One region of the Metabacillus schmidteae genome, then DNA from elsewhere that is predicted to be linked to it. Evidence: riboswitches for the same ligand, from Rfam matches in the RefSeq annotation. Region 1 holds a riboswitch; each other region holds the start of a gene.
The links. A riboswitch is a leader RNA that binds a small molecule or an ion and turns the genes downstream of it on or off. The one in region 1 is predicted to bind thiamine pyrophosphate.
Positions count from the first base shown of each region.

Region 2: another riboswitch for thiamine pyrophosphate. It lies ahead of thiC (phosphomethylpyrimidine synthase ThiC); the one in region 1 lies ahead of thiT (energy-coupled thiamine transporter ThiT).
Region 3: another riboswitch for thiamine pyrophosphate. It lies ahead of HWV59_RS06025 (thiamine phosphate synthase); the one in region 1 lies ahead of thiT (energy-coupled thiamine transporter ThiT).
Region 4: another riboswitch for thiamine pyrophosphate. It lies ahead of HWV59_RS09735 (acetylornithine deacetylase); the one in region 1 lies ahead of thiT (energy-coupled thiamine transporter ThiT).

Region 1 is NZ_CAESCH010000002.1:896,448-904,612, reverse strand. It holds rRNA gene HWV59_RS25180 (16S ribosomal RNA) at 1-1,182, opposite strand, end outside; gene HWV59_RS25175 (hypothetical protein) at 1,797-2,183, opposite strand; TPP riboswitch at 2,332-2,437, shown strand; gene thiT (energy-coupled thiamine transporter ThiT) at 2,547-3,116, shown strand; gene HWV59_RS25165 (hypothetical protein) at 3,362-3,544, shown strand; gene HWV59_RS25160 (hypothetical protein) at 3,663-4,781, shown strand; gene HWV59_RS25155 (DMT family transporter) at 4,792-5,706, opposite strand; gene HWV59_RS25150 (hypothetical protein) at 5,865-6,566, opposite strand; gene HWV59_RS25145 (protoporphyrinogen oxidase) at 6,793-8,165, shown strand, end outside.
Region 2 is NZ_CAESCH010000001.1:2,075,922-2,084,086, forward strand. It holds gene HWV59_RS09885 (YmaF family protein) at 1-52, shown strand, start outside; gene thiC (phosphomethylpyrimidine synthase ThiC) at 97-1,848, opposite strand; TPP riboswitch at 1,977-2,092, opposite strand; gene HWV59_RS09895 (MOSC domain-containing protein) at 2,283-2,960, opposite strand; gene HWV59_RS09900 (aspartyl-phosphate phosphatase Spo0E family protein) at 3,072-3,245, opposite strand; gene HWV59_RS09905 (MerR family transcriptional regulator) at 3,605-3,943, opposite strand; gene HWV59_RS09910 (hypothetical protein) at 4,134-4,415, opposite strand; gene fbpA (Fur-regulated basic protein FbpA) at 4,586-4,771, shown strand; gene HWV59_RS09920 (nucleotidyltransferase domain-containing protein) at 4,810-5,553, opposite strand; gene HWV59_RS09925 (MarR family winged helix-turn-helix transcriptional regulator) at 5,779-6,237, shown strand; gene HWV59_RS09930 (DNA ligase D) at 6,508-8,165, opposite strand, start outside.
Region 3 is NZ_CAESCH010000001.1:1,237,721-1,245,885, forward strand. It holds gene mgtE (magnesium transporter) at 100-1,470, shown strand; gene HWV59_RS06020 (monovalent cation:proton antiporter family protein) at 1,658-3,505, shown strand; TPP riboswitch at 3,873-3,982, shown strand; gene HWV59_RS06025 (thiamine phosphate synthase) at 4,059-4,667, shown strand; gene thiO (glycine oxidase ThiO) at 4,664-5,782, shown strand; gene thiS (sulfur carrier protein ThiS) at 5,787-5,990, shown strand; gene HWV59_RS06040 (thiazole synthase) at 5,996-6,763, shown strand; gene HWV59_RS06045 (thiazole biosynthesis adenylyltransferase ThiF) at 6,763-7,779, shown strand; gene thiD (bifunctional hydroxymethylpyrimidine kinase/phosphomethylpyrimidine kinase) at 7,797-8,165, shown strand, end outside.
Region 4 is NZ_CAESCH010000001.1:2,045,201-2,053,365, reverse strand. It holds gene HWV59_RS09750 (ABC transporter permease) at 1-489, opposite strand, end outside; gene HWV59_RS09745 (ABC transporter ATP-binding protein) at 486-1,256, opposite strand; gene tenA (thiaminase II) at 1,249-1,923, opposite strand; gene HWV59_RS09735 (acetylornithine deacetylase) at 1,913-3,217, opposite strand; TPP riboswitch at 3,333-3,434, opposite strand; gene HWV59_RS09730 (bile acid:sodium symporter family protein) at 3,511-4,479, opposite strand; gene HWV59_RS09725 (hypothetical protein) at 4,713-5,558, shown strand; gene HWV59_RS09720 (VanW family protein) at 5,595-6,446, shown strand; gene xylB (xylulokinase) at 6,494-7,993, opposite strand.

The DNA of each region.
Region 1 (8,165 bases):
GGTTTGTCACCGGCAGTCACCTTAGAGTGCCCAACTGAATGCTGGCAACTAAGATCAAGGGTTGCGCTCGTTGCGGGACTTAACCCAACATCTCACGACACGAGCTGACGACAACCATGCACCACCTGTCACTTCGTCCCCCGAAGGGGAACCTTCTATCTCTAGAAGTAGCGAAGGATGTCAAGACCTGGTAAGGTTCTTCGCGTTGCTTCGAATTAAACCACATGCTCCACCGCTTGTGCGGGCCCCCGTCAATTCCTTTGAGTTTCAGTCTTGCGACCGTACTCCCCAGGCGGAGTGCTTAATGCGTTTGCTGCAGCACTAAAGGGCGGAAACCCTCTAACACTTAGCACTCATCGTTTACGGCGTGGACTACCAGGGTATCTAATCCTGTTCGCTCCCCACGCTTTCGCGCCTCAGCGTCAGTTACAGACCAGAGAGTCGCCTTCGCCACTGGTGTTCCTCCACATCTCTACGCATTTCACCGCTACACGTGGAATTCCACTCTCCTCTTCTGCACTCAAGTTTCCCAGTTTCCAATGACCCTCCACGGTTGAGCCGTGGGCTTTCACATCAGACTTAAGAAACCGCCTGCGCGCGCTTTACGCCCAATAATTCCGGACAACGCTTGCCACCTACGTATTACCGCGGCTGCTGGCACGTAGTTAGCCGTGGCTTTCTGGTTAGGTACCGTCAAGGTACCAGCAGTTACTCTGGTACTTGTTCTTCCCTAACAACAGAACTTTACGACCCGAAGGCCTTCATCGTTCACGCGGCGTTGCTCCGTCAGACTTTCGTCCATTGCGGAAGATTCCCTACTGCTGCCTCCCGTAGGAGTCTGGGCCGTGTCTCAGTCCCAGTGTGGCCGATCACCCTCTCAGGTCGGCTACGCATCGTTGCCTTGGTGAGCCGTTACCTCACCAACTAGCTAATGCGCCGCGGGTCCATCTGTAAGTGACAGCTAGACGCCGTCTTTCAATTTCGAACCATGCGGTTCGAAATGTTATCCGGTATTAGCTCCGGTTTCCCGGAGTTATCCCAATCTTACAGGCAGGTTACCCACGTGTTACTCACCCGTCCGCCGCTAATCGTTGGGAGCAAGCTCCCTCAGATTCGCTCGACTTGCATGTATTAGGCACGCCGCCAGCGTTCGTCCTGAGCCAGGATCAAACTCTCCGATAAAGTGTTTGATGTAGCTCATAATAAAATTTTGTACTATATAGTACGTTTTTTGTTAATCGAAATTAACGTTGGCACGCTTGGTTTTGTTTAGTTTTCAAAGATCATTTGGTTTGTCGTTCTCATCAGAAGCGACTTTATCAATATAACATTTCACAAACAGCTTGTCAATATTTATTTTTCATCGTTGTTTCTTACTGTTTGTATTTTTGCTCATCACTACCGCAGCAGCGACGTTTAATAATATATCATGATATTTTTATGTTCGCAAGCACTTTTTTGAATTATTTTTTGTTTTTTGTGAAGAGCGTTAATAAATATAGCTTTTACAACAAAAAAGGACTAAAGAATAATCTCCAGTCCCTCACATATCTCTTAAAACCTTTTCTTCATTAGAAAAGTATCCGTAATTATACTGCTGTTCTATAAAGGATAGCTCTTTATATTCCTCCAAGGCATTTTCATCAAGTAAAATTTTTTTCAATACAGAAAAAGATCTGATTTCTGGAGGCAGTTCTTCTTTGTTATCCGATTCATAAAATAATGCCGGAGCTAACTTAATATGTTCTTCACAATAATTTTTCCACTTTTGTATTAAAGACTTATTTTCTGAAACCTCATATATATATTAATTTCTGATATGCTCGATGAAGAGTATAAGTACTTTTTGAGCGATGAATTACCTCATTAAGTATTTTTTCAGTTAATACATATTCTTTGGAATCAAATGCCCAAGCAGCATTTCCCATTAGAAAACGACAATCATCTCTCTTTGTTTGAGCATGACTATCCGGGTGATCTATATCTTCTCCATTAAATCGTCCACTAAATGACCACTTCACACAATTACGTATAAATGATCTTTCATGAATCTCTAAGTTATGCCAGAAGTCTTCTAGTTGTAATTGTTGAATAATACCTCCATATTGTTTTTCTTTCCTTGAAACATTCAATTGCTTTCTAATAGAAGGTTGTTTAAAACTAAGTATTTTTTTTAGACTCATACATTCACCCCATGGACAATTCTGGTGAATTATATGTACCAGCCTATTAATTCATTACGAAAAATAATGCAGGTTCTCTCAAATTCTTCTTTCTTTTAGTTGTTGATTAATGAATGATGGTGTATAGTTATGACTAAAATATAATACCTTAAACCACAGGGGGAGCCTTTTAGCTGAGATTGAATGACTTTGATCATTCTAACCCTTTGAACCTGTTAGTTAATACTAGTGTAGGGATGTGGATGATCATTTATAAAAAGTAATGTTTGGGACTACTATGATCATTCCATTCATTGCTTTTTTAGTTTATACGCAGATATGAAAGGTTCCCTTTGGTTTAATAAAAAAAGCGAGGGAATTAGATTGCAAGGAAATCAGCGTTTAGTTTTTTTAATTGAAGTCGCCATGCTAGGTGCATTGGCATTTTTATTGGATTTATTATCTGGGGTAATCGGCAAATTGCCGCAAGGTGGATCCATTTCACTTGGAATGATTCCAGTATTTATTATGGCATATCGCTGGGGATTAAAAGGCGGATTACTTACCGGACTCATTTTAGGTTTATTACAAGCTATTTTTAATCCTTATATTGTTCACCCTGTTCAAGGGTTTCTTGATTATTATTTAGCTTTTACATTAGTAGGAGCAAGTGGGGTATTTTTTAAAGCGGTACAAAATGCATTAACAAATAATAATAGAAAAGCAGCCATATTATTTATTACATTAGGCACAATTTTAGGAGGCATACTTAGAGCAGTTGCACACATCATTGCAGGAGTTTTCTTTTTTGCTTCTTTCGCTCCGGAAGGTACGCCTGTATTAATCTACTCAATTGGATATAATGCATCCTATATGATTCCAACAATAATTGTCTCAGCTATTGTTGTTAGTTTATTGTTATTAACAGCTCCTCGATTAGTGAAAAGAAAATAGTTTATTCAACCTTGGTCATCGGCCAAGGTTTTATTTATACTATCAGGAAGTATAAAAATTTATGGACAGTAGTAAAAGAAAAACTAAGGCTTTCTCCATTAGGACTTGGCGATTAGCCAAGTTCTTCTAATATCTTCTATCTAGCTTTTCAGTTCTCCCTACCTTTTTTAAAAAGTTATCATATTCATTTGTTTTCTAGCATGTATTAATAGAAAGACTAGATTGTAAAAAACGGAGGACAGATGATGACTATATCTTTTGCTATTATTCTACTAACTTTATTACTATCATTATTTCATTTTGCTTATGGATATAAAGAAGCGATTCGAATAAGCAATGAAGAGGGGCCTGTTCATGGGTTATCCTTAATTGTCAGCTTTCCTTTAGGTTTTGTTTTTGCATATCTATGTTCAATTTTCTACTTATAATCTTAATCAAAAAGAGGAGGTCACCTTATGTGGTCTCTCTTTTTTGCATTTGAACACGGCATTTTTTCAGGACATTGTTCATAAGTATAAAAAAAGATCACCTATGTAGGAGGTCACATTGAAAACACAATTCCTGTTTTTAAAGAATGCCATACATTATTTGCTTATTTTTTGCGTGCTCTTTGTTATTTCTGTATGTGTTCATTTATTTTTTAACATAAAAATATCCACCGTTTACAGTATCATCATGGCACTGGTTTCATTTTTGTTTTTTTGTTTTTGTCTTTATCTTCTTCTTAATCCTAAGAGGAATATCACACTTCTTAGCAGGAAAAGTGGGATTCTTTCATTTATTTTACTAACCATTTGCACGTCTTTTTTATCGATTTACTTTTTATCCATCAATCATATGATTGCAACAGAGCTTGGAGAAAACCTGACAATTGAAGAAAAATACCAATTGTATATAATTCCGTTTCAGAAAAAAACAGTAACCATAGCTGACTATAAAGAGATGAAGAAAAATAAATTAACGACCACCTATGGTCATGTAGAGGTTTACTATGAATCACAAGAAGTCGGGTTACTCCCGATCATTGAGGAATCCATTGATAAAGCGGATGAACTTACAACCGTGATGTTCGGGGAGGTAAAAGATAATCAAATCGATTTAATTCTTCATTCTTCTACAGAAGAATTATATGAAAAAACTTCACTAATTGAAACAATGGGATATTTTGATGATCCAAATAACATAATAGGCATAGCGATTACAGACTTATCAAACATCCTACTTGCCGAAATGCCTGAATCCTTTTATTTTCAAAGTACACTTTTACATGAATATACACATTATCGCTTGCAGGCATTTATTAAACAACAAGGGCTTTATGTATATAGAATTCCTTTATGGTTTCATGAAGGTATTGCGGAATACATAGGGATGCACAATGTAGCCCATAGATATTATCCTTTTCGAGAAGTAGAATTTAAAAAACTTGATAGCCACCAGGATTGGGAGAAGTATCGTTTAGAAGATTATGATGTTTATTTACAAAGTTATTATGGCATTAAGTATCTTGTTGATCAATTTGGAGAATCGATGATTAAAACGATTATTATTGAAACAGCTAAAGAAAATGATTTCGATAAGGGGTTTTCGAATGCAACCGGAATGACAATTGAAGAGTTACAGGAAGTGTATGTTAAAGATGCAAAACAGACATATACAAAATAAAGCCCCCAACTTAAGAATTGGTAGGCTTTATTTCTTTTTGTAATACGTTTAATAGCTTTCTCTCAAATACATAGAAAATGATGCCAAGCAAAATGACCGTACCGCCGATCATTTGCGAAAGAATCATTTTTTCTCCCAATAGGTAATAAGCGAGAATAATGGATCCAACCGGTTCAAAGAGAATCATAATTGAAATTGTATTCGTACTTACCCACTTTAATGACCAATTAAATAGCGAATGACCAAGCAACGTCGGAATGATGGCTAATAACAGAAAATAAATCCAGTCCTCCTGCGGGTATGGTGCTAGTGGATATTGCAACAAAAGGCAATACCCTAATAAGGTAATGGAGCTTATCCCATACACAATAAATGTGTACAATGTTAAAGAATGCCGCTTTCGAATTCCTTGCCCAAATAAAAGATATGCTGTAATCATCGCACATGCGGCTAATGCTAATAAATCACCTAGTAATGCTATACCGCTAACTTTAAAATCTCCCCAGCTAATAATCACACTTCCGGTTATTGCTATCAATCCGCTGATAATCGCCACGATTGACACTTTTTCTTTAAAAAACAGAAAAGTACCGATAAAGGCAAACAAAGGCTGGAGTGTCACCAAAACAACAGAGCTTGCAACAGATGTGTAATTTAACGATTCAAACCATAAGATAAAGTGAAAAGCTAAAAATACTCCTGCTATCGTTGAATAGGTCCAATCCTTTTTTGATAGATTTTTCATTTCAGAGAAATGTTTCAGAAAGAAAATCGGGGCAATTAGCACTGTTGAAAAAAAGAGCCTATAGAAAGCAATGACAGGAGCTGGAGCAGTTGCTAACTTTACAAATATAGCTGAAGTAGATACCGCAATAACACCCACAATAAGAGCAGCAAATGGTAGAAATCGAGGTGATGTACCCATTTGTTTTCCTCCAATCTTTCACAAATCAAAAAGCCTTCAACATTTTAACACGAAAGTTATCGTTTTTAGCATATAATTTTTATGAAAGATTGTAGAGCACGGTGAATCTTATATATGTAGAAGAGGATGACTGAATACATTCAGTCATCCTCTTTCCCCTATTCATGTGAGTGTTTTCCTTTATGATGCCCCTCTTTATGTCCCATAAAGCGTAATTCCCGAATATCGTCATCAAAAGGAAACAGCTTTTGTTTTATAGCTTCATCTTTGTAGTTTGTAAAAATATCCTCCAGGATTTCCTGAGTTGATTTATTTTTCACATCAATTCCCAGCTTTTCCGCCGTTTGCATCGTCTTTTTATCGATGACTTCACGAGCTATTTCTTTTATATCCTTGCCATCGGTTTTAATTCCTAATTCCTTTGCAGCATTGATAACACTGACTTCAAATATCTCTTTACTTAAATCATCCAGTGACTTGCCTGTTGTATCAATCTTGAGTTCTTTTGCCTTTTTCATAATAAGTGTTTCTCTAATTTCCTTTGCGATTTCCTCAATCTTTTTTCCCTCGGTTTTAATTCCTAGCTCTTTCGCTTTTTCTAAAATTTTCGCTTCGTGAATTTCCCGAGCTAACACCTCTGTTTCTTTTCCTTCTGTTTCAATGCCTAATTCTTCAGCACGCTTTTTAATGATCTCTGGATTCATTTTATGTCTTTTATGATGAAACTCTTCCTTATCAAGTCCCATTTCCATCAATGTTGGTTCTTCTTCAGGACCTTTTTCAGCGAATACTTGGTTCGCTCCTATAAATGCTAATGTCAGAACAACAATGGACACATATATACCAAATTTTCTCTTCACTTTTATTCTACCTCCTGCAATTTTCTTCACTAGTTTTTTCCAACTGTGAACTTCACCATTTATACTCCCCAAAATTCTTGAAATAATTGTTAAAATTATGTTTCTTTTTTTCAACATTACGATAAAAACTTTATGTATCTGTTGGGCATAACATATATAATGTGAAATAGATAACATGTTTAAGTTTTTTAGACGGTTGTTGACCTTGTAGTTAGGAGTGAAAATAGTGAAAACAGCCCTTGTTATAGGTGGCGGAATTACCGGTCTTACTGCCATGTATTATTTGCAAAAATATAAAAAAGACCAAAACTTGGATTTACAACTCATTCTTGTTGAGCAAGGCAAGCAATTAGGCGGAAAAATTCTGTCCCTACAAAACGATGAATTTATCATGGAAACTGGCGCCGATTCGATTGTTGCACGAAACGAAGGCGTTATGCCGCTTATTAAAGAGTTACGATTAGAAGATGAACTTGTTTACAATGAAACAGGTATTTCCTATATTTATACAAAAAATGAACTAAAGCCAATTCCTGCAGATTCCGTTTTCGGGATTCCTACTAGCATAAAATCATTATTTAGCAGTACCTTAATTTCTCCAAAAGGAAAATTAATAGCATTAAAAGACTTCGTAACAAAGAATAATCGCTTCACTAATGAGGATTCTGTTGGAGAATTTCTAGAGGCTTTTTTAGGAAAAGAAATAGTAGAAAATCAAATATCGCCGGTTCTTTCCGGGGTTTATTCCGGTAAACTGGATAAGCTTACAATGGCCTCCACTCTTCCATATCTACTGGAATATAAAAATCAGTACGGAAGTATTATTCGTGGAATGTCTAAAAACAAAGCAAAATTCCAGTCATCCAGTAACAAAAAATTCATTTCCTTTAAAGGTGGACTTTCTACTATTATTCATCGACTTGAAGAGCAATTAGAAGATGTGAAAATCCTAACAGGCATGAAGTCAACTAGCATTAAGCAGGTCCAAAGCAAATATGAAGTTACATTCAATAATCAAGAAACAATTTCAGCGGATTATGTTATTTTAGCAACTCCTCATGATGCAGCACAAAAGGTTTTAAACAATAAGCAGCTAGATCATGAATTTGATAAACTAAAAAACTCATCACTAACAAGTGTTTATCTTGGCTTCGATATTCCAGATCATAAACTCCCTGCCAATGGTACAGGTTTTATTGTTACAGAAAATAGTGATCTTCATTGTGATGCCTGTACATGGACGAGCAGGAAATGGACACATACATCCTCTAAGAGAAAACTTCTCGTTCGCCTGTTTTATAAAAGCTCTAATCCTTTCTATGAAACATTAAAGAACATGAGCGAGAAAGAAATGATTCAAACAGCGTTAACAGATATCGAAAAAAGCCTTGGAATTACCGCTCAACCGATCACTGTTGAAGTGACAAACTGGAACAATTTAATGCCAAATTATCACCTTGAACATAATCTTGCGGTTACATCTCTTAGTGAAAAATTAACTGAGCAATTCCCTAACCTATATATTGCCGGCGCCTCTTATTTCGGAGTAGGCATTGGTGCATGTATAAAAAACGGAAAACAAACTGCAGAAAAAATAAT
Region 2 (8,165 bases), on a different contig from region 1:
TATAGTTGGAGAGGATCCGTTTCTTAATCATTCCTTGATATTCTGTAAATGAAGAAAAAAAGAGGGATTTATCATGGTAGATAAATCCCTGAAGTATTATTTGTAAATCCGAGAACCCAGTGCAGTAAATTCTTTTGCTTTCTCATTCATCCCTTTTTGACGTAATTCTTCAAAAATTCCTTGATTATTGACATTTTCCTTAATATCATGAGAAATTCTCATTGAGCAAAACTTTGGTCCACACATTGAACAAAAGTGGGCTGTTTTTGCCCCTTCAGCCGGCAATGTTTCATCATGATATTCCATTGCTCTTTCTGGATCTAGAGAGAGATTGAATTGGTCTTTCCACCTAAACTCAAATCGTGCCTTGGATAGGGCATCATCTCGGTATTGGGCATTTGGATGTCCCTTTGCTAAATCAGCAGCATGTGCAGCAATTTTATAAGCGATGACTCCTTCACGAACATCATCTTTATTTGGTAGCCCAAGATGTTCCTTTGGTGTCACATAGCATAACATGGCTGTGCCGAACCAACCGATCATGGCTGCTCCAATTGCAGAGGTTATATGGTCATAGCCAGGAGCGATATCGGTTGTCAAAGGTCCTAAAGTATAAAAGGGGGCTTCATGGCAGATATCCTGCTGTTTTTCAACATTTTCTTTAATTAGATGCATTGGAACGTGTCCTGGTCCTTCAATCATAACTTGAACATCATATTCCCAGGCTATTTTCGTTAGTTCTCCTAATGTTTCAAGTTCTGCAAACTGTGCTTCATCATTCGCATCAGCAATAGAGCCGGGGCGTAAACCGTCGCCTAATGAAACGGCAATATCGTATGCTGCTAAAATCTCACATATTTCATGAAAGTGAGTATATAAGAAATTTTCTTTATGATGAGCTAAACACCATTGGGCAAGAATGGAACCCCCTCGTGACACGATTCCGGTTGTCCGATTAACGGTTAACGGAATATACCTGAGAAGAACGCCCGCATGAATAGTGAAATAATCGACACCTTGTTCAGCTTGTTCAATAAGCGTGTCACGATATACTTCCCATGTTAAATCTTCAGCAATTCCATTCACCTTTTCTAATGCCTGATAAATTGGTACAGTCCCAACTGGAACAGGTGAATTACGAATGATCCATTCTCTTGTTGTGTGAATGTTTTTTCCAGTTGATAAATCCATGATCGTATCGGCACCCCAGCGGATTGCCCATGTCATTTTTTCAACTTCATTCTCGATAGAAGAGGTAACGGCAGAATTTCCAATATTTGCATTGATTTTCACATGAAAATTTTTACCTATAATCATTGGTTCACTTTCAGGATGATTAATATTTGCCGGAATTATTGCGCGCCCACAAGCAACTTCATCCCGAACAAATTCAGGATCCATTTTCTCACGAATCGCGATAAATTCCATTTCTGGTGTAATTATTCCTTGTCTTGCATAGTGTAGCTGAGTAACTCTTTTTCCTTTTTTAGCTACAAGTGGTGTAGTAGACTCTGACGGGAATATATCAGTCGAAGATGGAAATAGAGTTTTATAGCCATTATCTTCAGGTTTGCTTTTTCGACCTGCATAATGTTCAACATCTTGTCGGCTCTTAATCCAGTTATCTCTTATTTTGCGAAGGCCCTTAGAAATATTAATATCAGCATTTTGATCTGTATAAGGCCCGCTTGTATCATAAACACGTATAGGTTGATTTTCTTTTTCATCAAAAGTACTTTTCGTTTTATCCTGTGAGATTTCCCTCATTGGTACTTGAATGTCAGGTTTACTACCTTGTACATAAATTTTTTTGCTGCCAGAGAATGGTTGTTTAACATTAATCTTCATCTAATCTCCTCCTAGAATATTAGTTATGTGATCACAACGGAAGGAAATAAAAAACGGGCTCTGATATACAGAACCCGTTAGGTAGATGTAGGAAAAATAAAATAAAGGGGCGTGTGCGAAGACCCTTTTATAAACTATTCCTACTTCCCTACGCTGGTATCATCCAGATCAGGTTCGAAGGGTCAAAGAACTTCGAGCGCGTTCTTCTCTCAGTCCAAGCTAATGGACTCCCCTAGTAGATAATGGAAATTTAATTAAATTCCAAGAATAATCATATCACACTGAAGATGTAAGTCAACAGAATCTTTTTTACTATCTGAATATTCGTGAAAAACGAGGACCTCCACTCTTGAATGAGTAGAAGTCCTCGTTTTCTTAATAGGAACTAGTTAGATAGTAATAATAAAATAGGAAGAAATTGCTAGGGTGAAATTTCACCTTAAACTTTTATCGGAATTTTTTGTAATAGAATTATGTAGTTTATTCAATCTATTTTTCCATTCTTTAGAAAGAGTATCTAATGATAAAATGGCTTCAATCTGTCTAATATTTTCTTTATCATGAAAGAAGGTATGATGGATGGTGCTTATGGATAATCCTTTTGGATGTTTTTCAAGTAATTTAATAGAGGAATTAGAATAAATCGTACCTTCTTCTAACACTCGAAAAAAATATCCAGTGTAGCCGTGTTCAATAATTTTATTTAAAAGGGTAGGTATGTTTGTGTATTTATTAATTGTTGAGCATGGAAACCTACCTTGTGAAACCTGAACAATTGCCTCACCAATTTGATAAATATCTCCAATATTTACATCAGATTCGGTCATACCTTTTAGAGTTAAATTTTCACCGAAAGCAGCTTTAGGGAGAATGTGTTGATAGAGTTGTCCCCAAAATCCATAATGTTCATAAGCATATACACAAATTACACGTTCCGATCCTCCATGGAATTCATGATTTTCAACATCATCACCAATAATTCCATTCAACGTGACATTTAGCTCAGATACTTGATTTTTAGCTATACCTGATTTATATTCCTTTCCCTTATAGGTAAGAGTAGAGGGTGTTCCTTTACTTAACCAAACAATTTCATGATTCAAAGAATTCACTTCCCTTAAGACGAATTGGAGAAAAAGTTTCTGCCTTTTTATATAGATGATTCGATGAAAAATACATCAAGGTTTCCCATTGATGTATTTATACATTTTACTTATAATATTCTAATGATTTTCTTTCGGTTTACTTATAGCTTTGCTCTCAGCCATTTTTATATTCAGTAATTCATCTAAGTGTTGACTTGCTATTAATGTTCGATGTGAATTTAGGCCATCTTCTTTGGCAATTAAAAACATCTTGTTACGATATTCCTCTATTACGGTATCTAATGTTTTCACAATGAACACCTCACAGTATACATCTAGGTAAATTGATCCTAGTATTTTTATTATCTGATATTTTAAAAGAAAGTAAATAGAATACTGTGTTTTTTTTCCTATTTTCAAAAAAAAAAGTCGAAATATTATATAAAGTGAATCAATAGCAGGGAGGCTTTGTGGATTTTTTAATTGAAGAAAAGTGATAAATGTCCTGGTTAAAGGGGGGAAGCACATTAAAAAGCTACAGCATTTTAGGCTCTTTTGCTGTAGCTTTTATCAACTCTCTGAAATAAAAAGAAATCTACGGATGATAGAACAAGAAAAAATAGGGATTTCTCCATGAGAACTAGGTGGTAAAGGGAACTTTCCAAATTTCATCAATGTCCTCCACGTCCATATCTGAATTGTGCGTTTATCTGACCTTGCAGCATTTTTTTTCTTACATCTGCTTCACTTTCCCGCTTACGTTCCTTTAAACGCATTTCTTTTAAAATCTCTGTTGTTTGTACACCGTCCTCTCGTTTGTCAGCAATGTCCATCAATGTTTCAATATCGGAAAACGAATATTTTCGCGTACCACGATCATTTCGATACGGTGCAATTAGTTTTCTTTCTTCATAATAACGAATTTGCCTTAATGTTAATCCGGTTAGTTCGCTGACTGTACCTATTGAAATCACCTTTTTATCCTTATAAGAGCGGTCTGGATGATTCAATATCTCCACCCCTTAAACAATTCTTACTTAGAGTATATCCTGTTATGGCAAAGATGGCTTCTGTTATGTAAGAAATTCTAACATAAAAATATATTCCGTGTAAGTAGTTGTGAGGTTTTTTTACAGCTGAAATGTAACAGAAGCAAAGAGTGGGTACAATTAAGAAAATCTTCGAGAATTAATGATCTCATTAAAGGAAGGATTTTAGATGAGAACCTTCTTCAGGTCTATAAGACTTTGTATTTATTTGAATGTAAATATTCTCTGAAAGTTTTTGTAAAAAGGATTCCGGGAATAAGGAAGTAACTTCTTCAAAGTGATTTGTAAGTGTGTTGTAAATAGTTAATGAAGCTAAAAAACCTTTTTCGAATATAGCCATATATAATTGCTGGTTTTTTGGTTCAGCTAAATTGAGATAAAAAACTTTTGTGTAAGAAAGATCTTGTTTTATAGCAATTACCTTTATCTTCATTCGTTTCAACTCCATAGGTTATTGAAACTATTGTCGACAAATTTTTGAAAATTTAACCAAATTTATACAATCTTAATATCTCAATAAAAAATCTTAACATTGTCTTAATCGCCACATAACAATTTTGAGGTAAATTTAATAGTGTAAAAAAATAAATGGAGATGAGTGCTATGAGCAAAATGTTACAAACTGCACTTGAAGAGCAAAGAAATTACTACTCACAAAAGCTACTGGCAATTGGTGTTTACAATAGCCAGGTAATGAATAAAATGACACTAACAGAATTGAAAAATGAATATAACTATTTTTATCACAACATACCAAAGGTAAAGAAAAAGAGCTCTTCAACAGGATGAAAAAGAAAAAGACTCCATCCATATTTTGGAGTCCTTTCTTAACTGATGACCTTTCTAAAGAAATCAGTTAAATTCTTAGTGTGATCAAAATTGTTTTTTCGACTTTCTTTCACAAGGCCTTCTAAAGTTCGTAAGCTGGTTTCTATATATTCGAGGAGAATGTGAGAACTAAAATATAGTCCAGCTTGTTTATGTAGAATTACTTCTTGAAATTCCTTTTCCATAATGGATCCTTTGTTACCATTATGGAAAACATGTAAGCCAATGGCTGGAAATGAATCTTTTTCAATAATCCATTTGCAAATTTGCAAAGGCTTTAAGACAGCAAGATACATTTTAGCAGTACTATTGTTAACTTGTTTAAGACGTTTATAATTTTTTTTAGCCATGCTGAGATAATGGTGAAGAACTGAATACGGTGAGAAAGTATGTTGGGCAAATTGCTTTAATTCTTCGGTAAACATAACATCATTTCGGTAAGTGATAGGGGAAGATAACCATTCAAGAAGAGTAGGATTTGACTTATTCAGTAAACGTAAAGCCTTCTTAATATCCCACCCAACAACTTCATAGGTTTCTAAGCTATTTCTTTCTAAAACATCACGTTCTTCATATAATTGCAAATACCAATCTTGTTCATGCTTATAAATAAATCTTATATCAAAGTCACTATCTTTTTCATGTAAGGTCCAAGCACGGCTTCCGGATTCACAAGCAAATAAAATTTGTATTTGCTCTTGTTTTTCTAAGTCATTTAAAATATTTTTGATTACATTGTTCATAAAGATACCCCATTTATGTGTGCTATTATTATAATTATATACTTTTCTTATGAAAAACCTTCAAATTTACGTTAAATAATAGTAAAATATATAGGGAGTGCTATTTTATCCTATTATAGTTAATAAAGGATAGTATAGATGTGGCTTTATCAGTAGAACTCTGTGACAAGTAAAGTTTTTTCTAACACTTTTATCTTTGCTAATTTTTAACAAGAGGGCGATGGGATGAGATCATTTACTGAAGAAGAATTACAGAATGCATTGGATTTGTTTCGAGTTTTTGCAAGGGCTTTCAAAAGCGTATCCGAGCATTCTATCCGTGATAGTAAGGAGCATGGATTCAATCCAACAGAATTTGCAGTATTGGAATTGTTGTTCACGAAAGGTCCGCAAAAGCTTCAGCAAATTGGTTCAAGGCTTCTGCTAGTTAGTGGAAATGTTACGTATGTGATTGATAAGCTTGAAAAAAATGGCTATATCTATCGAGAACAGGATCCAAAGGATAAACGTTCAATTTATGCAAAGTTAACAGAGAAAGGTCAAACATATTTAGATGAAATCTATCCAATTCATGCAATTCGAATGGCACGTGCATTCTCTGGCTTAAATGCTGAAGAGCAGGTAGAGTTGAAAGCGCTCTTAAAGAAGGCGGGAGTACATAGCCAGCATTTACTATTCAGATAGATTGCTAAGTATCTAGATTGGAAACGTTTACCCGTAAAAAGGGTGGCCATTTTGGTCACTCTTTTTTAAGTTCGAAGTGATTGTCTCACTGAAATATTAAAGAAGTTTAAAATTGATGGAGAAACGGAAAAGAATGTCTTTCATAGAGCAGATGAAAGACAAAATGAAGATGAAAATGAGCAAGAATGTCTTTCATAGAGGGAATAAAGGACACCATTAAGGTTAAAACGATTTAAGTGTCCTTCATAGGAAATAACTGAATTTAATTCTCTATTTTGCATTATTTATTTGTTCAATTAATGTCCGTAGTGTTTTATCCTGAGGTGATTCAAAATAGTTATGAAAAGGGCATCCAATTGTTTTTGATCGGTTGAGAACTTTGTCCATGGTGAATTGTTCGACTGATAACTCTTCATTGATTTCATCCCAAAAAAGTGGTGAAGCAATGAATGCTCCTTCTTTTTTTCCACGGAGAGAATAGGGAGCGATAATAGTTTTGCCCTCTGCATGTTGAATATAGTCAATATAAAGTCGACTGCCACGATTTTTCTTCATTCGCTCAATTGTAAAATCTTCAGGAAAACTTGTCACTAGATAATTAGCAATAAACTCAGTGAAAACACGAGTTTCTTCATATGTTAGTGAATTTTTAGAAATGGGAATATGAATTTGTAATCCCTTGTTGCCCGATAATTTCGGAAATGTTTTTAATTGAAATTGATCAAATATTTTCTTCATTTCAAATGCTGCTTTTATCGCTAACGAAAAAGAATCTCTGGAAGGTGGATCAAGGTCAAATACGATTTCAGTTGGATGTGGTGTATCAATTGTCTGAAAAGGGATATGGTACTCAAATGCAAGCTGATTTCCAAGCCACATCAAGGTGGAAAGATCTTGACAAATAATATAATCGATATTTTCATGTTGCTTAGTTTTGATAAAAGAAGGTGCGTAATCAGGACTGTTTTTTTGATAAAATGCTTCACCATACATACCATGTGGAAATCGAATAACAGTTAACAAGCGATTTTTTAAAAATGGAAGCATAAAAGGTGATATTTGAAAAAGATAACTTAAAAATTTCTCTTTTTTCACATCAACTTTTTCCCATAAGGGTTTATCAGGATGTGTGATTGATATTTCTTCATGAATAGGAGCAGTTTTAATTAATAACATATCCCAAGTGCAATCGTCGATATCAACATCAAATCGAAACGTCGAAAACGATGGTTCACGTAATTGGTTTTTATAAAGAGATAAAAATTGAATTTCTACAACAATAGCCGGTCCTATTTCAATAAAAGATGCTGTTTCGTTTTTTTTATTTTCCCGCACAATTGTAAGAAGTGCTTCACGTTCGCTTGCGGAAATACCATGTGAAAACACTCCTGCTTGGACAATATGACTATTCTGAAAAACACCGACATGAAAATAGCCATTTTCTTTGTCGTAGCCGGTAATAAAAAAGTTAGCATATTTGTAGTTTTTAATTTTTAACCATTTTTGTGTACGCAGTCCTTCTTCCCATTTACTTTTTAAATGTTTGGCGAGTATACCTTCTCCATCTTCAAGCCGCATTTCTTCCCATAACTTAGAATAGTTCGTTGTATAAGGAACATACTGTAGATGATTGGGGGAGAGAGGGCTCACCTCATTGTCTAACTTTAGTGTTTTAAATAACTTTTGAAGCATTAATTTCCGCTCTTTAAGTGAATCAGTGGAAAGACTTTTTCCATTTAATTTGACAAGGTCAAAAGCAAGAAAACAACAAGGATGCTTTTTAAATTCAATTTCAATTTTATCTAAATTTTTTAATCTGCCTCTTATTTGAAGTTGCTCAAAATCAGAGAAATGTGTTGATGTCAGGTAGACAATTTCACCATCTAAAATTAAGGGAAGATGTGGTCTTAACTCATCTCGGATTCTCT
Region 3 (8,165 bases), on a different contig from region 1:
GAGCAGAAGCACAATATGTAGAAATACTTAAGTTTTTGTCGAATGCATGGAACATTTTTTCATATATATAATTTAACCTAAAGAGAGGAGGAATAACTTATGTCAGAAGTGAAAGAACAAGTAGAGCTTGAATATGAAGCACTTCTAACAAGTTTAACAGATAAAAATATGGATGAGTTTCGATCAGTTTTTTTAGAGCAGCATCCATATGATCAAGCAAGTTTGTTTATTAAACTTGATTTTGATCAACGAAATACAGTATATCAATATCTTTCACCGGAAGAAATGGCTGCAGTGTTTGAGAACATTGAAGATGAAGATGGGCAATATGAAGCGTATTTGTCTGAAATGGATCCCACATTTGCTGCACAAATGCTTGCACATATGTATGCGGATGATGCTGTTGATGTTTTGAATGAACTAGATAAAGACCAGGTGGCAAGCTATTTAACCATTATGGATAATGAGGCAGCTGAAGAAATTCGTGAACTGCTTCACTATGAAGAATATACAGCAGGGAGTATCATGACGACGGAGTATATCTCCATTCATGCACATCAAACCGTTCACTCTGCCATGCAAATATTAAAGCAGGAAGCACCAAATGCTGAAACGATTTATTATGTGTTTGTCATTGATGAGGATGAAAAGCTGGCCGGAGTTATTTCGTTAAGAGATCTTATTATAAGTGAACCTGATACAATGATTTCAGAGATTATGAGCGAACGGGTCTATTCAGTAAGTGTTGCTGAGGATCAAGAAGAAGTTGCTAGAAAAATGAAGGACTATAACTTTTTAGCTCTTCCAGTTGTAGATTTTCAGGGTCATTTATTAGGTATCATTACAGTTGATGATATTGTTGATGTAATTGATGAAGAGGCAAGTGATGACTATTCTAAATTAGCTGCCGTTTCCGATGTTGATTCAACCGATCGAAGTCCGTTTTCAGCAGCGAAAAAGAGGCTGCCATGGCTCATTATCCTTTTATTCTTAGGTATGTTCACAGCGAGTTTAATAGGACGCTTTGAAGAAACCTTAGAAAAAGTAGCCATTTTAGCTGTATTTATTCCATTAATTGCCGGAATGGCCGGTAATACGGGGACACAAGCATTAGCGGTTGCGGTAAGAAAAATATCGTTAGGTGACTCAGAAGATCAAAGCCTAATGAAGATGCTCTTAAAAGAAGCTGGTACTGGACTCATTACAGGAGCAATATGTGGTATTGTTGTAGCTCTTACTGTCTTTATATGGAAGGGAACTCTTTTCCTTGGGATTTTAGTAGGTTTGTCTATTCTGGCAACACTGACTGTCGCAACTATTTCCGGAGCATTTATTCCTTTAATTATGCACAAATTAAAAGTAGATCCTGCTGTTGCATCAGGACCGTTTATTACAACGATTAATGATATTATTAGTATTTTAATTTATTTTGGAATGGCTACATTGTTTATGCAATATTTGATTAAATAACGAGCAAGCATATTATTACAATAAAAAATTAAATTTGTATATTATAGGAACTAGATTATTTTAAACAGTTTGTATTATGGAGAAAAAATGTTCAGGTTGAATGGAGCAAACTAAACATCCTCTTGCTGCATTCAACCATTACTATATTTCACTGAAGTACAAAAAACAAAAAAGAAGGAGGGATAGGATGCATGGAGCGTCTGTAACTTCATTAGTTATTGTCATACTCGCAGCATTTTTAACCCCAATTTTACTCCACCGTTTAAAGATGAATTTTATGCCTGTCGTGGTAGCTGAGATTATTGTCGGTTTATTCATTGGAAAAAGCGGTTTTGATATTGTTCATCAGGATATGTGGTTAGAAACATTATCAATGCTTGGATTCATTTTCCTCATGTTCCTAAGTGGACTTGAAATCGACTTTACAGCATTTGCAGGAGGGAAAAAGAAAGAAAAGCTTCCTTCAGGAAAAAATGCCCCTAACACGTTCTTAGTTTCAATGATTATTTTTACGGGGATATTTGCCTTATCACTACTTCTTTCGTACATATTCGTATGGATTGGTTTAATGGACAATGCTTTCCTCATGACATTGATAATCTCAACGATTTCATTAGGTGTTGTTGTGCCAACCTTAAAAGATGCTGGGATTATGAAATCCAACATCGGTCAGATTATTTTGTTGGTCGCTGTTATCGCTGATTTAGTAACGATGATTTTGCTTGCTGTTTTTGCCTCTATATATGGTGGAGGAGAAAGCAATACATGGCTATTATTAATTCTATTCGGTGCCGGTGTAGCTCTCTATTTCTTAGGAAAAACATTCATGAATCGCTCCTTTATTGAAACAATGTCCAAGGGGACAATTCAAATTGGGACACGTGCTGTATTCACATTAATCATTTTATTAGTGGCGATATCTGAGACGATTGGTGCAGAAAATATTCTTGGTGCCTTTTTAGCGGGGGTATTAGTTTCCCTTCTATCGCCAAATAAAGAAATGGTACAAAAGCTTGATTCCTTTGGTTATGGTTTTCTTATCCCAATTTTCTTCGTAATGGTTGGAGTTGATTTAGATATTTGGGAATTATTCAAAGATCCAAAAATCTTTATTCTCATTCCTTTACTTTTTATCGCCCTGTTAATTTCGAAGATTGTACCTGTTCTCTATTTGAAGAAATGGTATGATATGAAAACTACTTTAGCTTCAGGGTTTTTGCTGACATCAACATTATCTTTAGTTATTGCAGCAGCAACAATTGGGGAGAGAATGGAGATTATCACATCCCAAATGTCTGGAGCCTTGATCTTAGTTGCTGTCATTACGAGTATTGTGACACCAATATTCTTTAAAAAGCTCTTCCCTAAAACGGAAGGTGGGCCAACAAAAATTAAAGTGGCGTTTATTGGTGCAAATCAAATGACACTGCCTGTTACAAGAGAATTGAATCCTGATCTTTATGAAACAACGGTTTACCATATTCAACAAGATAAAATTGATCAAAAAATCGCTGAATCATTATTTGAAATAAAAGAAATTAACGAATTTAACGTTGATGCATTAAAAGAGCATAATGCGTTTGATGTGGATATGGTCGTTGTAGCGACTGGTGATGAACAAAAAAATGCTGCGATTGCCACGTTTGCAAAAGAAGAACAAGTTGATCGAGTTATTGCTAGTGTTGGTTCACCTGACTTAGCAAGTAAGTTAAAAGATGAAGGAATTGACATATTCTCAACACTTCTTTCAACAAATACAGTGCTGCGAGCACTAATCGAAGCACCAAGTGTCATGAGAATCCTAACAAACCAAGAAACAACTCTTCATCAAATTAATTTAAATAACCCAAAATACGATGATATCTTACTACGCAATTTCCCGTTTACAGGTGATATCATCTTCGTAAGAATCTTTAGAGGAAAAGACTCAATCGTTCCACACGGTGACACAGACCTCAAACTAGGCGACCGCCTCATCGTGACAGGATCAAGAGAATATGTGAACGAGCTAAAACAGGAGTTAGAGTTGTTCTAGAATATGTAGGTTATTAGGTTATTGGAAAATAGATATTTAAAAATAAACGATTGTTTATGGGGATACATTTTCGTGAAGATTTATTCTTTTGAATACTATTTTAAAGTCGATAGTGGAATGGAGCGGAAGACACTCGACTCCTGCGGGAAGTGAGGAAAGGCTGAGACCCCACAGGCGAAGCCGAGGAGGGCTCAGCTTCCTCCCCGCGGAAAGCGAGTGTCTGCAGCGCAATGAAACGATCTGATCTTACTTCTAACTTAATAATAAATATCTAAGTATGCGAAAACATCTATTAGAAATAAAATAATTTCTTGAAAGTTTTCACACATTTGGTATGATAATACTAAATAACAAATGAATATTGGCAAATAACCGCTAGGGGAGCCCTATACAATGGGCTGAGATTAAAGTGATTCTTTAAGACCCTTATAACCTGATCTGGTTCATACCAGCGTAGGGAAGTGGATTACAGCATAATACATATATGTATGTAAAACCACTTTTCTATCGAAAAGTGGTTTTTTTATTTGCTATAAAGAACAAGGTGATTGTAATGGAATTTCATGTCATAACAGACGGAAAGCAAACCATCGCTGAACTGATAAAGCGATTGTCTATTATTCACAATGAAGTAGACTATATCCATATACGTGAAAAAACAAAATCAGCTTCAGACATAATGTTGCTTGTATCTGAATTAGTGGCAAAAGGTGTACAAAAGGAAAAGCTCGTCATAAATGATCGAATGGATGTTGCTATATTACAAAACATACCTAATCTCCATTTACCAAGCCATAGTTTTTCGATTCAGGAAGTAAAAAAATACAGGCCCGCATTTAGAATCGGACGATCTATTCATTCATTAGAAGAAGCGATTCAATGTGAAAAAGAGGGCGCAGATTATCTATTATATGGACATATTTTCGAGACAACGTGTAAGGTTGACCTTTTACCAAGAGGTGTTGAGCAGTTAAAGATAATCTGTGAAAACGTCAAGGTCCCGGTTATAGCAATAGGGGGAATTACTCCAGTGACAATTGATCAGCTAAAAGGAACAAATGTTTATGGAGTAGCGGTTATGTCTTATATCATGCAGAACAAAGACCCAAAGCAGGCGTTAATAAAATTAAAAGAAAAGAGTAATAGAGGAGAGATACAATGAGCAAACACTATGATGTAGGAATTGTTGGTGGCGGAATCATTGGTCAATCGATTGCCTACCAATTAGCAAAAGAAGGTGTCTCTGTCCTTGTATTGGAACGTGATAAAGGAGGATCTGGCGCGACAAGTGCGGCAGCGGGAATGCTTGGGGCTAATTCTGAACTCGAACAGAATGATGCGTTTTTCCAATTTGCAAAGGAAAGTCAACGACAATACCATCATTTACAAGACGAACTTTTAGATTTATCACAGATTCATATTCAACTAGTTGATAAAGGCATGTATAAAGTTGCTAAAACGTTAGAAGAAGTAATGTCATTAAAACAAGCCGTTCATCACCATGAGTCACTTGAATGGCACACAAAAGAAACAGTTTTAATAAATGAACCTTATGTATCAAATGAAATTGAAGGAGCACTACATATTCCAGAGGATGGGCATGTTTCACCAATCCATGTTTGTAAGGCATTTACAAAATCAGCTAGTTTACTAGGTGCAACATTTATCGAGAATGCTCCTGTTCATTCCATCCAAAAAACATCAGTAAATGATTATGTTCTTTGCACACCACAAGGAGATTTTACTTGTAATAAAGTGGTCGTAGCGAATGGTGTTTGGAGCGGCTATTTCTTTAAACAGTTGGGATTACCAAATGGTATGAAACCAGTAAAAGGTGAATGCTTGGCAGTGAAAAGTAATACACTGCATTTGGAAAAGACGATTTTTTATGATCATTGCTATATTGTTCCTAAAGGTGATGGAAGGTTTGTTATTGGTGCAACAATGGTGGAGGATGATTGGAGTACAACACCTTCTTTAGGTGGGATTCAAGCTTTAATTGAGAAGATCACCCCGTTAATGCCAAGTATATCTTCAGCACAGCTAGTAAGTACCTGGGCTGGATTAAGACCACAGTCAGAAGATGGAAAACCATATATTGGCCTGCATCCTGAAGATGATAACATCCTGTTCGCAACAGGACATTACCGAAATGGGATTCTGCTTGCCCCTCAAACAGGGACAATGATTAGAGACTTTATTTTAAAGAGAAAGATAGATGAAAATTATGTCAGGGCTTTCTCCATAACAAGAAATTTAACACAATCTGTGAGGTGATATGATGAGTATAAAACTAAATGGAGAATTCGTTAATTTAAAGGAAGATGTTAAGACAGTTCAGCAGTTATTAGCTTTTTACGAGTTAGAAAATCGTTTAGTCATCGTGGAACATAATCGCGAAATTATCTTAAAAGATCAATATGATTCAACAACCATTCAGCATGGTGATGAAATTGAATTAGTTCATTTTGTAGGAGGAGGATGATTGTTATGTTAAAAATTGCAGATAAAGTATTTCAATCAAGATTATTATTAGGGACAGGAAAATATCCATCATTCGATATCCAAAAGGAGGCAGTCGCTCAGTCAGAAGCAGAGATTTTAACATTTGCCGTTCGTCGAATGAATATTTTTGAAGAATCACAGCCTAATTTTCTGGAGCAGTTAGATGTATCAAAATATACACTATTACCAAATACGGCAGGAGCAAAAACAGCTGAGGAAGCTGTGAGAATTGCGAAGCTTGCAAAAGCATCAGGACTATGTGACATGATTAAAGTAGAAGTGATCGGTTGTGACCGTTCATTACTTCCCGATCCTGTTGAGACATTAAAGGCTAGTGAAATGCTGCTTGAGGAAGGATTTATTGTTTTACCTTATACGTCAGATGATGTTGTGCTGGCAAGAAGATTAGAAGAATTAGGTGTTCATGCTATTATGCCTGGTGCTTCACCAATAGGTTCTGGTCAGGGATTATTAAATCCTCTTAATCTATCATTTATTATTGAGCAATCAAAGGTTCCTGTTATCATTGATGCCGGAATTGGCTCTCCTGCAGATGCTGCATTGGCAATGGAACTCGGTGCAGATGGAGTCCTTTTAAATACAGCTGTTTCTGCTGCAAAAGATCCTGTGAAAATGGCTGTTGCAATGAAGCTGGCTATTGAAGCTGGCAGATTAGGGTATGAAGCTGGTAGAATAGCTAAAAAAGACTATGCTATCGCAAGTAGTCCAACAGAAGGAATGATTACGACTTAATGGAACGCTATTCTAGACAAATATTATTCTCTCCGATCGGAGAAAAAGGTCAGGAGCAAATACGAAAGAAACATATTTTAGTTGTTGGTGCAGGTGCATTAGGTACTGCAAACGCGGAGATGATAGCTCGGGCCGGGATTGGCAAACTAACAATTGTTGATCGTGATTATGTAGAATGGAGCAATTTGCAGCGTCAACAGCTTTATATAGAGGATGATGCACAGAAACGCATTCCTAAAGCTGTTGCGGCAAAGCTTCATCTTAAAAAAATAAATTCAGAAGTGGAAGTACATTCATTTGTTGAGGATGTAACATCTGCCAATATTGAAGAATTTGCTGAGCATGTGGATTTAATCATAGATGCCACTGATAATTTTGAAACAAGATTATTGATTAATGACGTTGCATTAAAACATGAAATTCCATGGATTTATGGTGGTGTTGTTGGAAGTTATGGTTTATCTTTTACGATTATTCCACATGAAACACCTTGTTTGCACTGTTTATTAAAACATATTCCATTTGATGGGATGACATGTGATACTGTCGGAGTTATTTCTCCAATTGTCAGCATGGTTGCTTCCCACCAAACAACAGAAGCGTTAAAGCTTCTTGTGGGAGATGAAGAAAATAGACGTGGAAAGCTTGTATCCTTTGATTTATGGAAAAACCAATATTCGTCAATCAACATGGATCGTTTAAAAAATAATGCGTGCCCGACATGCGGAACAAATCCGGTATATCCTTACCTTACAGCTGAAATGGAAACAAAGGCTGCGGTTCTTTGTGGAAGAGATACTGTGCAAATTAGACCAAGTGAAACAAAGCAATTTTCATTTGAACAAGTTGGTCAACGTGTGAAGCCTCTTGCAGATGCATTTTTAGAAAATCCATTCTTAATGTCATTTACATTTGGTGAGCATAGAATCGTCTTGTTTAAAGATGGCCGCGCCTTAATTCATGGTACAAAGGATATAGCTGAAGCGAAGAAGATTTACCACCGCTATGTTGGATAGTAGGGAGAGGTAGAAACATGACAGTGTCTCGAGCGCTTACAATTGCCGGATCTGATTCTGGAGGAGGAGCAGGAATTCAGGCAGATCTAAAAACCTTTCAGGAGCTTGGTGTATTTGGTATGTCAGCGATTACGGCTGTGACAGCCCAAAATACATTAGGAGTTCAAGGTGTATATCCGCTCAGCTTAGATGCGTTAAAAGCCCAGATTGATTCTGTTGCTATTGATTTGGAGCCGGGCGCTTTAAAAACAGGAATGCTTTTTAATGCAGATATGATTCAGTTAGTTTCAGAGCGCATTCAGTATTATGGTTGGAAGAATGTTGTGGTCGATCCGGTTATGATCGCAAAAGGTGGACAGTCACTTTTGGAAAAGGAAGCGGTTAGT
Region 4 (8,165 bases), on a different contig from region 1:
GAAAATATCTTTTTTACTAGCCCCCATCGTTTTAAGCAAATCCTTATACTCCTTGCTCGTTGCTTTTAGTCCATCATATGTATTCACCGTTATAGGAAAAAACGTAATGAGAACAGTCACAACAACTTTACTCCATATTGTGTAACCAAACCAAAGAACAAATATAGGGGCAAGTGCGATAATAGGTATGGTCTGAGACGCAATGATCAAGGGATAAAATGTTTTTTCAACCGTTTTACTAATACTCATCCATATCGCGAGGCCTACTCCAAAGAAAATTGATAAGCTCAGCCCGATGACGATAATAAGAAATGTAGCTGGTAAGTGTTCTAAAAATAGCGGTTCCCTCAACAGCCATATCTTAACGATCACATTTGTTGGAGTGGGAAGGATAAAGCCCATATCAAGTATTCTTGCACCTACTTCCCAAACAAGTAGGAGAAATAAAATAAAACTGCATGAAGGTCCATATTTATGTACTAATTTCATAGATTCTGCCTCGATCGCAACACATCTAATAGTTCATCTTTTAGTTGGAGAATATCAGGGTGATTTAAGTCTTTTACATTTCTAGGTCGTTGCAATGGAACCTTCATTTCTTTCAGCTCTGTTGTAGGTGCTTCAGTAAACACATAAATGCGATCTGATAAAAATAATGCCTCATTCACATCATGAGTAATAAATAGAATGGTTTCCTTTCTCTTTTGCCACTGAGCTAATAACCATTCTTGTAATGATAATTTTGTTATCGCATCCAATGCACTAAACGGCTCGTCAAGTAAAAGAATGTTGGATCCACTTAAAATTGTTCTTAAAAAAGAAACACGTTGCCTCATGCCACCTGATAAATCACTTGGAAAACAGTTTTCCACTCCTTTAAGGCCAAACTCTTCTAAAAGCATGATGACTTTTTTATATGCTTCACTTTTTTTCATCCCTTTGATTTCAAGTGGTAGAGATGCGTTTTCAACAATTGTGCGCCAAGGCAATAGTAAGTCTTGTTGAGGCATATAACCCACATGACCTAACCTATTGATGACAAGCTGATCTCGCAAAAATATTTCACCTTCACTAGGTTGTTCCAGTCCTGTAATTAATTTAAATAATGTGCTTTTTCCAGATCCGCTTGGCCCAAGAAAACTGATAAATTCTCCCTCATATACATTCAAATTGAGTTTTTTTAGAATCGGTTTTTGACTGACATTCTTTTCATATTGAAAGCTAATATTATTGAATTTTAAAATTGTATTAGTCATGTACCGGCCACATCATTTCATGGTAAGCCATATCCCAGAACATATATTCAAATCGAGTTGTATTAAGAAAGATCTCTTCTAATTGACTTAACTCTGCTTCTGATTTCCCTTTAGCAAGGTCATTCATTAAATCAATACACCAAGAAGCAAGCTGACCGAATTCATTTGAAGCATACATTGTAATCCATTCACCGTAAAATTCATGCTGACACGCTCCTTCCTTTTTTGATAACTCTTTACCTATCTCCCAGTAGCTCCACATGCAGGGTAAGAGAGCGGCAACTAACTCAGCCAGCGTTCCATTTTGACTAACATGTAACATATAGTGTGTATAGGCAAGTGTTGTCGGAGAAGGCTTCGCATCCTCTAATTCTTGAGTGGTAATGTCAAATCTTTTGGCATATTGCCGGTGAAGCTCCATCTCTTCATTTAATGTCGAATTAAGCAATGCTGCAAATCGCCCCATTGTATTCAGATCCGTTGCTTTTACAGCACCTAAAGCAAATACCTTTGCATATTCAATTAAGTACAGATAATCTTGAACCATATAAAATCGAAACTTTTCTTTTGCAAGTGTTCCATCTCCCATCCCCTGTACAAACGGATGTGCGTGATTTTGTTCCCAAATAGGCTTAACTTTTTCATAAAGTCTTTGACTAAATTTCATTTAGTATCTCCCCCTTTACTTCATTTCCTGTATGACTCCATTCATAGATAAACATTAAGATCGATTTGGTGAACTCAACTAATTCATCGATTGACAATTGTTCATTTACAGAATGAGCATGTTGCAGTTTTCCTGGTCCATAGATAACTGTTGGAATTCCAGCATCAGCCAACCATCCTCCATCTGTTACAGAGGGAGATACATCTAAAATTGGCGGCTTTTGTAGTATTGATTTATGGGTAGCAGCTAATATCTGTACAGCAGGATGGGCAGGATCTACTTCTAATGAAGGAAAAATTTCTCCTCTATCAACAATCATTGATTTACCACCCCATTCAAAGATAGGCGGATGTTCACGGAGCCAAGGATCAGACTTTGCTACATGAATAATGTGCTCTTCAATCTCCTTAACAATCTCTTCATATGATTCGTTCGGATAGTAGTGAACCGTAATCCATAATCGGCACTCATCCGCGATAAATGCAGCATGTCGGCCACCTTCAATAACTGCCGGGTTTATCGTATTTGTTCCAGGTAAAAATCCCGGGTAGCTTTTTGTTACAGCCCAATGACGTTCAAGTTCCTGCAGTCCTTGAATAATTTTGGTCATTTTTTCGATTGCACTTGCTGCAAAAAGGTTCCCTCCAGCATGGATCATTTGTCGCCTTGTTGCATCATGATAAGTTTGTGCGCTTTTCACTGTAATCCAGCCAGTAATGACACCACCTTGACCTTGAATATGTAAATCACTTGTATCTACTACAACAGCAAAATCAGCTTTATATCCTCTATTGCAGCATTCTAAAGTCCCTGCTTCTCCTACTTCTTCTCCAATCACTGATTGAAATATAAGATCACCTGGTAGCTCAATTCCTTCCTCTTGCAATAACTGAATAGCAAACAATGCACCAGCCAAGCCACCTTTCATGTCTGCAGCTCCACGGCCAATAATTACTCCATCTTTTACAAAAGGGGTAAAAGGATCTGTTGCCCATTGTTCATCTTCATGCACCTCAGCTACATCAATATGTCCGTTAATAATCAAGCTTTTATAAGAGGTTCCGTTAGTTCCCTTCTTAACACCAACAACGTTTGGATCATTTGGATATACATCCCACACATCAATAGAAAACCCCTTATCCTTTAAAAAATCCGCAATAAACAACTGTGCTTCCTCTGTGTTTCTAGCCGGTGGTGCAGGTGTTCTAAATTCAATTAGCTTTTGAACTAAAGAAACCAACTCTTCTTTCCTATCAAGAACACTTTCAACTAATTGAGTGATCGTTTTTGCCAAGCGTACTCTCCTCCTTTTTCCAAATAAAAAAACCACTTCTACAAGAGAAGTGGTTTGAATGGCATAAATAATGGCATTAAAATTATAGCAACTAATGCTACAAACTGACCAAATATGTACTCAAACACCTCTTCCCTCCGCTAGTATTATCTAGATCAGGTAATAAGGGTCAAGGCAAACGCCTCTCTCAGCTTTAACAGCTCCCCTAGTGGTGATAATTGAATATTAAATTAATTGAATTCTCATTATTTCTATTTTTACCATAAACTTTTTTCTTTGGCAATGTTTTATTGTTATTGTGTTGCTGAAATTTGATCTTTTACTGAGTGTTTATGATCGAATATGTTGAATAAAAAACCAAATAATGATGCTAATATTTGTTGAAATAACATTCCTAATACAACTGGCACTGCAACAGCAGGTGGAAAATATTGAACAGCAATAACAGCACCTGCACTAATATTACGCATACCACCTGTAAATAACATCACAACTTGAGTTTCTCTGTCTCTTTTTAGCACCATCCCTAATCCCCATGCAATACAGTAACCTATGCAGGCAAGAAAAAAGACAGTTAACCCGATCATCAATAGTTTTACATCAAATTCTTTGATGTATGGGGAGATAACTGCTCCGTTAATCATAATGACTGAGGCAAGAGCAAGCTTTGAAAACGGTGCTAACGTTTTTCCTACCTTTATACTTTTATCGTTCGTCAGATGATTTGTCATCATACCTATAAGTGAAGGAATAACAACCATAAATAATAATCCGGACATAATATCCATTACATTAATTTGTACATTCTGACCCACAAAAAAAGATAACGTAAATGGCACTAAAAATGGTGACAGCATCGTGTCAAATAAGATGATGGATAACGCAAGTGCAATATTCCCTTTATAAATCGTTACCCACATAAAGCTTGTAATACCTGTTGGTATGACAGATGCCAAGACAAATCCGGTAATCGTTAAGTGATCGTTTGGATAAAAGGTATGTCCAACTGTCCATGCAAATAAAGGCATGACCAGATGAAGCAGCAAAATGATCACAAATAAAGGCAGTGGTTTTTTTATAACACCTTTAAGAGATGAAAAACTTGACCCTAGACTACCTGTTAATGTCATAAATGCAAATAACCATGGAATGAGAAATGTTAAGGGTAACAGCTTATCTGCAAGCAACACACCTGTTAACACACTAATTGGTGTAATGACAGGCATCCACTTTTCAAGCTGACGATTCAATTTATATAACATAAAAGCATTCTCCTAATCTGGAAAAATATCTTGATAAATGAAAAACTAAAATCTATGTATATGCAATTGTACCAGAAAGTAGAAGGTTTTTGTGTTTTCAGATTATTATGTCCTATTAATTTAAAAATTCCCCATTCAATTAATACCTTATATTTCCTTATCCTCTATGCTATGATTTACGGAATTTTACGCAAAATAATCGTACCGAACGAAGAGCAATGGAGTTGAAGAAATTGAAGAAAACCATAATCATTTGTTTATTTCTCTTATCTCTAACCTATAAACATACATATGGAACAACAGTGAATAATCCCTCTGTTCATCCGATTAGTTTTGAACCAGAACTCCCCTCATGGGAAGAGGTACAAAACGTGATTCCACGTAAATCTAATTTCACTGTTATTGACGTTGAAACTGGAAAGAAATTTGATGTTCAAAGAAGAGCCGGAAGCGGTCACGCTGATGTACAACCTTTAACCAAAAAAGATACACTAATGATGAAAGCCATCTATAACGGCGATTGGAGCTGGCGTAGACGCGCTGTTCTAATTCAGGTCAAAGACCGACTTATCCCTGCATCAATGCATGGAATGCCACATGGAGCAGGAGCCATCCAAAATGGATTTCCCGGCCATTTTTGTATCCATTTTTCGGAGAGCAGAACACATCGTTCAGGTAAAAAGGATTTATCACATCACATTATGATCTTAAAAGCAGCAGGAAAGTTTGATGAATATGTATCAACCCTATCGGCAAAACAATCCTTGGAGGTTTTTCTCTTAACTGTTAAAAACAGTGATAAATATTTGAGTAAAAAAGTGATTGTATCCAGCAACAATAATTTAAATCGGTCATTTTCATTTTTTGATCAGATCGAAGGTATGCAATGGTCAATAAAAGAACCAATTCAAGATGATTCGATTATCCTTACGAAGAAGATACCTGTTGAAACGAAACTTTATCTAAAAACTATTGGACCAGTAAAAGTGAAACATACCTTTACCTTAGTGAGAACATCTCCGTTTTCATCATGGAAGGTTATGGTGGATCCTTTTTTAAAAAAATTACCGAATCCATAAATCGTTGAAGAAATAGGAGGTGCTTTTCATTTGTTCGTGTTTCTAGCACTTTTCATGCTGATCACACAGCCTGTTGAAACGTCAGATAATCTATCGATCACATATGAAGGGAAGGAATTAAAATCACTACATCGCTCTGAAGTTGCTCTTTCACCATTTCAGTATGATTTTATTGATGAAACCAAATTTAATGAATTAACGAATGTTTTAGAATCAAAAGTATATAAAGGACCAGTCAACGCTTCATTAGATCAACACGGTAGATTAATTAGTGAAGAAACGGGATTAAAATTAGATCGTGATTTGTGGAAGGAGATATTTTATTCCCGTTACTTTTCACAAGGTCCTGCAACAATTGAAATACCGACAGAAACACTTTATCCAAAAGTAGATAGTGAACTTCTTTCCTCGATTAAGGACAAAATGGTAGGTCAATATGTCACTTTTTTTAATAGCCGTAATACAGAAAGGACCCAAAATATTAAATTAGCTTCAGAGGCAATAAATAATCATGTAATCTTTCCTGGAGAAATTTTCTCATTTAATTCTGTTGTTGGAAAAAGAACAATAGAGAAAGGTTATTTACCTGCTCCAGTTATCGTAAGAGGAGAATTGTCTGAAGGAATTGGCGGAGGGATTTGTCAAGTATCATCGACTCTTTTCAATGCCGTTGATAAAGCAGGTGTCAAAATTTTAGAGCGTTACTCACATAGTCGAAAAGTTCCTTATGTACCTCCAAAACGAGACGCAACCGTAAGTTGGTATGGACCTGATTTCACATTTAAAAATGTACATAACCAACCTTTGCTTATTCGTTCAAAAGTAATTGGAGGACAGCTTGTCGTCAATATTTTTTCATCAGATACTTTACAAATTAATGAAAGTTAAACTAATGGATCAGACCCCTTTTGAAAAAAGGATCTGATCCTAATATGTTATTTTCTAAAGTCTCTTAAACCCTCATTTAATGATTTTGTTTGGTTGTAAACGTCCTTATAAAGATTAAATAACTGCTTATATTTTTCAACATTTTCCGGAATCGGATCAAATGTTTTTTCAGGCTGAATAAAGGTATCCGCAATACCTTTTAATGAATCAGCCCAGCCTGCGCCATATGCAGCTAGAATGGCTGCCCCAATACCTGGTCCTTGCTCACTTTTTAACTTAATGATTTTTGCGTTAAAAACATCAGCTTGAATTTGTAACCAAGTATCATTTTTAGCTCCGCCACCTATTGAAATGACACGAGCAATTTCTTTTCCGCTTTCACGAAAGATCTCAATTGACTCGTTAAGAGAAAATGTGATGCCTTCAATAACAGCTCGAGCAAAATCCTTTTTCGTATGAGAACCTTCCATGCCAATAAAGCTTGCACGAATTGCAGGATCTGCATGTGGTGTTCTTTCACCTACTAGGTATGGTGTAAACAGCAGACCATTGGATCCAGGTGGTATAGCTTCAATTCCATCTAACAAAACCTCAAATGGTTCATTTTCAGCGAATACATCCTTAAACCAACTTAAACTATAACCAGCTGCAAGCGTTACTCCCATCGTATAGAAGGCATCTTCTTTTCCGTGATTGAAATAATGTACCTTCCCTGAAAAATCACGATCATTACGTTCTTCATAGGAAAGAACAACACCTGAAGTACCTACACTACAAAGGGTATTACCTTCGGATAAGATACCGGAACCAATTGCACCACATGCATTATCGGCTCCACCGGCGAACACTTTTGTGTCAATTGATAAGCCAGTTTCATGAGCTAATTCTTCTGTAACCTGACCAACGAATTCATGAGATTCAACTAATGGAGGACAGAAATTGATATTTAATTCGAATAAATCACAGATCTCTTTACTCCATGTTTTTTCTCCAACATTTAACAATAACGTTCCTGCGGCATCTGAATATTCGCTATGTATGTTTCCTGTCATTCGATATCGAAGATAATCCTTTGGAAGCATAAATACAACTGCTTTTTCAAATATTTGAGGTTCATGCTCTTTAACCCATAATATTTTTGGTAGTGTAAAGCCTTCTAACGCCGGATTTTTTGTAATGTCTAGTAAGCGCTCTGTACCAACTACATCATAAATTTGTTTACACTGGTTAGTTGTTCTTACATCATTCCAAAGAATTGCATTTCTTAATACTTGTTTATCCTTATCTAATAGAACAAGTCCATGCATTTGCCCTGAAAAACTTATTCCTTCAATATCCTTTATGTTTCCTTGGAATTTTTGAACAAGCTCTGTAAGACCTTCCTTCGTTTTTTCAACCCAAGTTTCAGGATCCTGTTCACTGTATCCTGACTTTTCATGAATCAATGGATAAGATTTTGATACTTCTTGGGCAATTGTTCCTTGTTGATCCATTAATATCACTTTAACTGCGCTTGTTCCTAAATCGATCCCAATTACATATTTCATCTTTTCTCCCCCATTCAAATATATCTTTTTTTAAATGGTATACTCCTCATAAGTAAACCCTTACAATTCAAGTTTTATAAATACTCAGTAGTTACCACCTCAAAGTCTACCTGAATTTTACCATTACAGAACAAGTTTGTCTATCCATTAAACTAAGTTTGTACTATAATAG